DNA from 4 places in the Streptomyces sp. NPDC006643 genome. Region 2 is predicted to be linked to each of the others. Evidence: riboswitches for the same ligand, from Rfam matches in the RefSeq annotation. Region 2 holds a riboswitch; each other region holds the start of a gene.
What was found. A riboswitch is a leader RNA that binds a small molecule or an ion and turns the genes downstream of it on or off. The one in region 2 is predicted to bind cyclic di-AMP.
Positions count from the first base shown of each region.

Region 1 (2,190 bases), on a different contig from region 2:
CAGGTCCGAGGCCTCGGACGCGGCGTGCGCCACGGCCAGGGAGACACCGAGGATGGCGTTGGCGCCGAGCGAGGACTTGTCGGGCGTGGCGTCCAGGTCGAACATCGCCTGGTCGATCAGACGCTGCTCGGTGGCGTCGTAGCCCACCAGCTCCGGGCCGATCTGCTCGATGACGGCGAGGACCGCCTTCTCGACACCCTTGCCCTGGTAGCGGTTCTGGTCACCGTCGCGGAGCTCAAGGGCCTCGAACGCACCGGTGGAGGCACCGGAGGGGACAGCAGCACGGCCGGTGCTGCCGTCGTCGAGGCCGACCTCGACCTCGACCGTGGGGTTGCCTCGGGAGTCAAGGATTTCCCGGGCTACGACGACGTCGATGGACGGCACGAGCATCTCCTTCTGGGATGTGACGCGTGGAGTGCAGGGCCTCATTGGCCTTGCGGCAAGAGCCTAACCGGCTCCCGGTCGGCGGTCGGCAGATGCCCGCCCGCTGGGACGAAAAGAGTCCTCAATGCCCGTTCGGCCACGAATGTCCTGAGGTCACCGGTGAGCGGAGGGACCTGCGGGACACCGGAGGCCGGACGGGCCCGGGCCCCGGCCCGGCGCGTCCGGGGGGAGTGAGACGCGCCGGACCGGGGCCCGGTGGGGGGTGAGCCCGGGGAGAGGGTCAGCTCAGGTGGAGCTGCTGACCCGGGAAGATCTCGTCGGCGTTCTCGACGATGTCCTTGTTCAGGTCGAAGAGCTTCGCCCAGCCGCCGTCGACCTTCTTGGCCTCGGCGATCTTGGAGAGCGTGTCGCCGGCCTTGACCTTGTACTCGCCGTCGCCCTTCTTGACCGGACCGCGCGTCTCACTACGCGAGGCGGGCTGCTCCTGCGCGGCGCGCGGCGCGGACTCCTGCTTCGGGGCGGCCTTCGGGGCCTGCTGCTTCGGCGCCTGCTGCTGGGTGGAGCCGGCGTCGTTCTTGGCGTTGGACAGGCCCACGCCACAGCTCGGCCAGGCACCCTTGCCCTGGCCCGCCAGGACCTTCTCGGCGATCTGTATCTGCTGGGCCTTCGACGCCTGGTCGGCGCTGGACGCGAAGGCGGTGCCGCCGTACGCGGCCCAGGTGGAGGGCGAGAACTGGAGGCCGCCGGAGTAGCCGTTACCGGTGTTGATCGACCAGTTGCCGCCGGACTCGCACTGGGCGACGGCGTCCCACTCGGAGGTGGTCGCGGCGGAGGCTGAGGTGGTGGCGATCAGCGGGGCCGCGACAGCGGCACCGGTGACACCGGCGAGCGTGGCGTAGCGGACGGCCTTGGACGGACGGCGGTGCTTGCCCTTGCCGGACTTGCTGGAAAACAGCATGCGAGATCTCCTCACCGACGCCTACGAGGTGAGCTGTCGGGTTCGGGCCAAGTGAGTTGCCCGGCCGTGCGGCGCGGGAACGTCTTCACGTCCCCTCGCACACGGCTGCACCCCGAGCCGGCCGTACTGACCGGCACTTACCTGGGTCCCCCGCTCCTGCCTTCGGCGCTTGACGCGACGAGTACTCCCCCCGACCGACGGCAGGATTCGGCGTGACGGTCGACGGTGCCCGCGGTGCGAGCGGTTCAGACCGTAAACACAGACATCCCGGATGTTCAAAGAAGGAACATCCGGGATGATTCGCCCATCCCGCCCCAGGGAAACCTCTGTTTACGCAGGTCGGGCGGGAAGCGAGGGGACTTTCCGGTCAGCTCGCGTCAGTTGGGGCGAAGAGACCCTTGTCTCACTTGCGCAGATCCGGACATAGCCCGCTTAACTGCCCCTACTTCGCGGTCAGATCGAGGCTCTGGCCGGGCAGGATGAGGTCGGCGTCGGAGCCCACGACCTCGCGGTTCGCCTCGTAGAGCGCGGGCCAGCCGCCCTCCACCCGCTGCTCCTCGGCGATGGCCCACAGGTTGTCGCCGGCGCGGACGGTGTACGAGCCGTCGGCGGCGGCGTCGCGTGCCGAACCGTCACCCCGCGAGGCATGACGGCCGCTTTCGCGCTTGTCGCCCGGCTTGCCCGCTTCGGTCGATCCGGCCTCGGGGCCCGCCGACGTGCCGGGCTCGGCGGTCGGGTCCTCCTCGGGGGCCGCCTCGCCGCGGTGCTTGCCCTGGCCGCTGCCGGGCTTCGCGCTCGGTTCCGTGCTCGCCTCCGTACGCGCGTCCGTGCCCGGCTCCTCGCCGCCG
Region 1 covers NZ_JBIAHA010000005.1:205,891-208,080, reverse strand. The annotation lists gene eno (phosphopyruvate hydratase) at 1-390, opposite strand, end outside; gene ACFYNU_RS09265 (transglycosylase family protein) at 665-1,342, opposite strand; cyclic di-AMP (ydaO/yuaA leader) riboswitch at 1,346-1,520, opposite strand; gene ACFYNU_RS09260 (transglycosylase family protein) at 1,785-2,190, opposite strand, start outside.
Region 1: linked by a shared signal. The riboswitch ahead of ACFYNU_RS09265 (transglycosylase family protein) and the one ahead of ACFYNU_RS18570 (NlpC/P60 family protein) in region 2 are both predicted to bind cyclic di-AMP.

Region 2 (2,190 bases):
GCTTGGGGTCCAGATCCAGATCACGGCAGACCAGGGCCATCAGCCGCTTGGAGTCGGCCGCGTCGTAGATCGAGAACGAGGACGTGAAGCCGAGCCTCTTCGACTCACGGCGCAGGATCCGCACGCAGGCGCTGTGGAACGTCATCACCCACATCGCGTTCGCCCGCGGTCCGACGAGCTGCTCGACGCGCTCCTTCATCTCGCCGGCGGCCTTGTTGGTGAACGTGATCGCCAGTATTTCGCCCGGATGCACACTGCGGGTCCCCAGCAGATGCGCGATCCGATGGGTCAGCACCCGGGTCTTGCCGGAGCCGGCGCCGGCCACGATGAGCAGCGGCGATCCGGTGTGCACGACGGCGGCCCGCTGCTCCTCGTTCAGCCCTTCGAGCAGCGCCGCCGGGTCCACGACCGTGCGCGGGGCACCGTCGCGGTGGTACGGATCCCTGGGCGGGGGCACGTCGAACTTCCCTCCGAAGAGATCGTCGGGCACCTGCTCCGGCGCGGTGTCCTCGGGCGGCGGCGGGGGCTCCTCGGCCGAGGGCTGGAGGTCCGCCAGGAAGCTGTCGTCAAAGAGGCTGCTCATCGCTTCCTGAGTCTAGGGTGCCGCACTGACAGCCAACCGCCACATGGCCTCGCGGGGATTCCCCCGACCGTTTGCGGAGGTGCCCACGACGGCATATGCGAAAGGTCACGAAAATGTATCGGGCATATCGGCCACCAACCTTCACAGGGACACCACAGATTGGCTAGCGTGCACGCCGAGGCGGTCCGTACTCCACCGGCGATCAGCGCCAAGCGGGCGGCCTGCGCCGAATCCGGGCTTCCCCGAAGGGAGTTCGGAACCGGGGACCCACCAAGTTCCACCGGGGTGAATCGGGCCGTACACCCAGGCCCGTAGGGCAGCCTTCCGTTCCGCCCGAACCCGACAGCTAACCCGGTAGGCGGTCCACGGAAGGAGATGCCGGCCTTGGCGTCGCATCGCAAAACGCGCACTCGCACCGGAGTGCGCGCGAATTCACCGGCCGTCGGTTTCACGACAGCCGCGCTCGCCTCGGTCACGCTGCTCTCCACGCAGAGCGCCACCGCCGCGCCCGCCGAGCCCAAGCCCTCGGTCGAAGAGGTGCAGAAGAAGGTCGACGACCTGTACCGGCAGGCCGGTACGGCGACCCAGCAGTACAACAAGGCCAAGGAGGCGACCGACACCCAGCGCAAGTCGGTCGACCGGGTCCTGGACGACGTCGCCAAGAGCGCCGACAAGGTGAACGAGGCGCGGCGCGCCCTCGGTACCTATGCGGCGGCGCAGTACCGCGCGGGCGCGGTCGGTCCCACGGCGGCCCTGATGTTCGCCGACAGCCCGGAGTCGTACTTCGAACAGACCCAGCTCATGGACCGGCTGACCGACCGCCAGCAGGAGGCGGTCGAGGACTTCCAGAAGGAGCAGCGGTCCGCGGCCGAGCAGCGCGCCAAGGCGACGAAGAGCCTGGAGACGCTGACGGAGTCGCAGGCCTCGCTCAAGGAGGGCAAGCAGAAGGTCCAGAACAAGCTCGCGGCGGCGCGGTCGCTGCTGGCGGATCTGACGGCGGAGGAGAAGGCGCGGCTCGCCGCGCTGGAGCGGAAGAAGGAAGAGGAGGCGCGCCGCAAGGCCGAGGCGAAGGCCAAGGAGGAGGCGGCGGAGCGCAAGCGCCAGGAGGAGGCGCGGGAGGCGGAGCAGCCGCCCGCCACGGGCGGCGGCGGCACGGACACCGGCTCCGGCACCGGTTCGGGGGCCACGGACGGTACGTACGCGGCCAAGGCCGAGAAGGTCCTCGCCTTCGCGCGCGCCCAGATCGGCAAGCCGTACGTGTGGGGCGCCACCGGCCCCAGCTCCTACGACTGCTCGGGGCTGACGGCCGCGGCCTGGAAGGCGGCGGGCGTGCAGCTGCCGCGTACGACCTGGGACCAGGTGAAGGTCGGCAAGCGGGTCGCCACGGCGGATCTGCTCCCCGGCGACCTGGTGTTCTTCTACGACGACATCAGCCACGTCGGCATCTACAAGGGCGACGGCAAGATGATCCACGCGCCGAAGCCGGGGGCGAACGTGCGCGAGGAGTCGATCTACTACATGCCGATCTACGGGAGCGTGCGCCCGGCCTGAGGCGGTGGGGGCGGGGCTGTTCCGTCCTGGCCGGCACCGACGGCACGTCACCGGCG
Region 2 covers NZ_JBIAHA010000012.1:230,466-232,655, reverse strand. The annotation lists gene pcrA (DNA helicase PcrA) at 1-583, opposite strand, end outside; cyclic di-AMP (ydaO/yuaA leader) riboswitch at 798-960, shown strand; gene ACFYNU_RS18570 (NlpC/P60 family protein) at 959-2,134, shown strand.

Region 3 (2,190 bases), on a different contig from region 2:
GCCCGGGTGCACGGCAATCCGCGACCGCTGACCGCCATCAAGGACGCGGCGTACGCGTGGCGGCAGATGATCTTTTATCTGTCGTTGTGCGATCCGGCCGGGCAGGCCCGGGTGATCGGTCTGCTGGACGAGGAGGCGGCCCGCCGTCCCGGCCATGTCGCGGCCAGGCTCGGCCCGGCGCTGACCGGTCTGCGGCAGGTCGCGGACGGCGGCACGGCCGACTCGGGCGGCGGACGCCTGCTGCTGGGCTGGGCCACGGGAGGCCACTGGCTCCGACCGGACCCCGGGCGCTGACAGCGTCGCTCACGCCGATCGCCGGCCGGGCCGCGGTTGCGGCGGCCGGCCGGCGATCGGGGTCAGGTCAACCGGGCTTCTTAGTAGGGGCCGTTGACGTTGTCGATCGAGCCGTAGCGGTCGGCCGCGTAGTTGCACGCGGCGGTGATGTTGGCGACCGGGTCGTAGCTGTCGGTCGACGTGCCGGGCACGTGGTACGCCTCGAACGTCGGGGCGATGACCTGGAGCAGGCCCTTCGAGGGGGTGCCGGCCGCGGCGTTGGAGTCCCAGTTGTTGATCGCCTGGGGGTTGCCGCCGGACTCGCGCATGATGTTGCGGTGGATGCCGTCGTACGAGCCGGGGATGCCGTTCTGCGCCATGATGTCGAGCGCTTCGCGGATCCAGCCGTCCAGGTCGTTGGTGTAGGACTTGGCGGCGGTCTGGACGGCTTCGGTCTTCTCGGCCGGGGCGGTCGTGGCGGCCTTGGCGGCTCCGGCGAGCTTCAGCTTGAGGCCGGGGCGGATGAGCGACGGGTTGTCGCCGATGGCGCTCTTGTTGTTCTTGTACAGCGCCTTCCAGCCGCCGCTCACGGAGCGGGCGTCCGCGATCTTGGCCAGGGACTCGCCCTTGACGACGGTGTGGGTGACCTTGGCGGCGGTGGCGGCCGACGGGGCGGCGGCGACGTGCTGCGGGGCGGGCGCGGCGCCCGCCGTGGTGGCGGTCAGCAGGGGCAGGGCGAGTGCGGCACCGCCCGTGCCGGCGGCGATGAGCCGGTGGGCGAGCGGGATGGTGCGGGAACGGCGGTGCTTACCCTGTGCGGGCATGACGAGGTCCTCTCCGTCGCCTGCGAGGTGAGCTGTCGGGTTCGGGCGGGAGATGCCCGGCCGCGCCGGAAGGCACGACTTCACCCCAAGCCGGTCCGGTGTGCCGGATCGGCGACTTACCTGGGTCCCCCGCTCCTGCCGTACGTAAGTGGTTGGATGCGGTTTCCGGGGCGGCGGCAGGATTCGGCGTTCCGTCCGGAATGACGAGAACGTAAGCGAGAACATCCGGGCGAAACAAGTCCTGAATTCGCGGCGCGACCCCATTCGTAGATCCGGCGGCGGTCAATTCGAATTCCCGCCCGACGGTTCAGGGCTCAACTTTCCTTTCCCGTGCGGGAGGTGGGCGGTCGGCCAGGAGAAACGATCCGACGACGCTGTGACACACCTCACGGGGATTCGACGCAACCGCGCCTCCACAACACCGCCCAGAAACGGACAAGTTAGGCGTCGATTACCCATAACGACCCGATCCGCAAAGCGGACAAATGATTGCTTTCCGCGAATCGGAGGCAAGTGGCGGCGGGTGGCCCACGCCTGAGTGAATTCACTTCCGTCGCCGCGCCAACAGCGTTTGTTCACGGGTGAATTCGGCCGGGCGACGCGGTATGCGCCACCGGGGAACGGCCGCGGGGAGTGGGCGTCGTCCAGTGGTACCAAATGCCGCAAACAGCACGAAACCCGGCGTCTGTCGTACGGCTCCCCTCACAGAGCCGTACGGCAGACGCCGGGCGGGCGCGTGCCCCGCTAGCCGGCGATCCGCCTGGTGCCGGGACCGCCGGTGATCACGAAGCTGGATCCCGGTTCGACGAGGACGTCGCCCTCGGCCGAGTTCGAGATGGTCACGTTCGTCAGCGTCGCGCTGCCCCGGGCACCGCCCATCGCGAGGATGCCGGAGCCGTTGTTGGACTTGTCGATCGTCACGTCGCTGATCTCGACGTCCGGCACGTTGCCGCCGCCGTTCTTGAACTGAATTCCGTCATAGGTGGAGTCGGCGATCTCGGTGTCCCTGATCTTGACTCCGGTGATGTCCCGGCTGGCCGGGAAGATGGTGATCGCGCCGAACTCCTGGTCCTCGTTCCAGAAGGCACCACCG
Region 3 covers NZ_JBIAHA010000023.1:149,873-152,062, forward strand. The annotation lists gene ACFYNU_RS29000 (hypothetical protein) at 1-294, shown strand, start outside; gene ACFYNU_RS29005 (LysM peptidoglycan-binding domain-containing protein) at 375-1,097, opposite strand; cyclic di-AMP (ydaO/yuaA leader) riboswitch at 1,102-1,296, opposite strand; gene ACFYNU_RS29010 (glycosyl hydrolase family 28-related protein) at 1,842-2,190, opposite strand, start outside.
Region 3: linked by a shared signal. The riboswitch ahead of ACFYNU_RS29005 (LysM peptidoglycan-binding domain-containing protein) and the one ahead of ACFYNU_RS18570 (NlpC/P60 family protein) in region 2 are both predicted to bind cyclic di-AMP.

Region 4 (2,190 bases), on a different contig from region 2:
CAGCCGGGAATCGAGGAGCCGCTGCGCGGACAGCCGTCCGATCTCGCCATCCACGCCGAGGAGTTGCTGCGGCTGCGGGCGCTGATGGCGGACATGCTGGTACGGCACACCGGCCGGAGCGCCGAGCGGATCGACAGCGACATCGACCGGGACACGATCTTCGACGCGACGGGCGCGAGGGAGTACGGCCTGGTGGACCAGGTCGCACAGGACCGCAGGTCGTCGCTCGGCGTCAACTCCCCCCGGTGAGCCCGCGATGCTGCCGCCGGAACTGCCGCCGCTGCCCGCACTGACCCGCGCCGAGGGCGAGTTCGTCGACAGCTATCTCCGGGTCGTCGACCTGGTCGGCCGGATCAACCCGGCGCGCGCCGACGACACGTACAGCGCGCTGCGGGCCGCGCAGGCGCTGGTGGCCCGCGCCGCCGAACTGCGCGACGCGCTGACGCTGATGCACGCGAGAGGCGAGCGGGAGCTGCACACGCCGACCCTGGACCGTACGCTCCGGGTCCTTGACGGTGAGCGCAGGGCCGGGCGGGTCACCATGCCGCCCGGACCCGGGACTTGATCCGCCGCCGAACATGGGCGGACGACGCGCCCGTACCTCATATGGCTGCCCGTTCGGCGTATCGACCCGCCCGCCGTGGCCGGGCCGGCAACTTGCGGGCGGCGATCGGCCGTCCGGCCGTAACGGATCGCAGCGTCGCAGGTACAGCGCGTGAGCGACCGGGCGAGCCGTTCACCGAATCGGGCCTACCAACCCAAATGGTCCATAAGTGATGAGAGTCACATAAGCCCGTTTCAACTCGGAATCGCGCTGAGGCCGCGTCAAGATCCGTGGGACGACAAGCCCCCGCCACCTCGGCGGGGCGGTCCGGGTGGACGCCGAGTCCTGCCGCCGCTCCGGATGCCTGGTCGACACGAGTGGATCGGCAGGAGTGGAGGACCCGAGCAGTTCGGGGCGGTCCGACCATGGACCGCTCCTCGGGGTGAAGCCGCTGACGCGGCCGGGCGTCTTCGCCGGTCCGAACCCGACAGGTCATCCTTCACAGGCGGCTGACGAAGGGTTGCGCATGTCCGCGCAGACGCATGTCCCGTCGCTGCTCTCCCGGGCCGGTACCGCATCGGTCCTCCTCGCCGCCGTCGGCGGCACGATGCTGGCGCCCGGCGCCGTGTCGGAGGCCCACGCCCAGCCCGCCGCCGCCAAGGCGCTGAACGTGGCCGCTTCCAAGAAGGGCGCGCCGTACAAGTACGGGGCGTCAGGTCCGCACCGGTTCGACTGCTCGGGCCTCACGGCGTTCTCGTACAAGAAGGCCGGCAAGACGCTCCCACGTACCGCCCAGCAGCAGTACAACCGGACGCGCCACATCGCGGCCTCCAGCCGCAAGCAGGGCGATCTGGTGTTCTTCCACTCCGGGAACCACGTCTACCACGTGGGGATCTACGCCGGCGGCGGCAAGATGTGGCATTCGCCGAAGTCCGGTCAGGTGGTGCGGCTCCAGCGCATCTGGTCCAGAAGCGTCTGGTACGGCCGGGTCGGCTGACGCCCCGTCGGCCCGGAGCGGCCCGCGCCGGATCTACTCCTCCTGGGTCCGGGCGATCTCGGTCCCGGCCGTCCAGGGCAGGGTGATCCAGACCGTCTTGCCGCCGTCCGCGGTGGGTGTGACGGCCAGTCGGCCGCCGTACTCGGCGGTCAGCGCCCGGATGATGACCATGCCGCGGCCGTTGTCCTGCTGGACGGCGGCCGGGAGCCGCTGCGGCCATCGCGGATGGCTGTCGGTGACTCCGACGCGCAGCTGTTCGTCGCGCTCCAGAGTGACGTCGATGGTGAAGGTCGGCGAGCGGCCGAGGGTGTGCTGCACGGCGTTGGTCGCCAGCTCCGAGATGATCAGGCGAACCGTTTCGGCGGTGTCGGCGTCATCCGGCAGCCCCCATTCGGAGAGAACACGTGCGACGTATCTGCGGGCCTCCGGCACCGAGGCAGGAACGCTCGGCAGGGTGACGGATGCTTCCTGATGGTCTGCCATGGCGACGCTGTCCCTTTCCCGCCGGGACGCAGACCGACCTATGGCTGATGCCCGCGAGTACGTCCCCGGATTGCGCTTCGCGACACACTGCCACCAACGACGCCCGGCGTATGGGTGATCCGCCGGGATATGGCCCCCTCTGTCGCTCTAAGCGGTGAACCCTGCT
Region 4 covers NZ_JBIAHA010000009.1:53,232-55,421, reverse strand. The annotation lists gene ACFYNU_RS14220 (ATP-dependent Clp protease proteolytic subunit) at 1-249, shown strand, start outside; gene ACFYNU_RS14215 (hypothetical protein) at 257-565, shown strand; cyclic di-AMP (ydaO/yuaA leader) riboswitch at 896-1,067, shown strand; gene ACFYNU_RS14210 (C40 family peptidase) at 1,071-1,541, shown strand; gene ACFYNU_RS14205 (ATP-binding protein) at 1,575-2,024, opposite strand.
Region 4: linked by a shared signal. The riboswitch ahead of ACFYNU_RS14210 (C40 family peptidase) and the one ahead of ACFYNU_RS18570 (NlpC/P60 family protein) in region 2 are both predicted to bind cyclic di-AMP.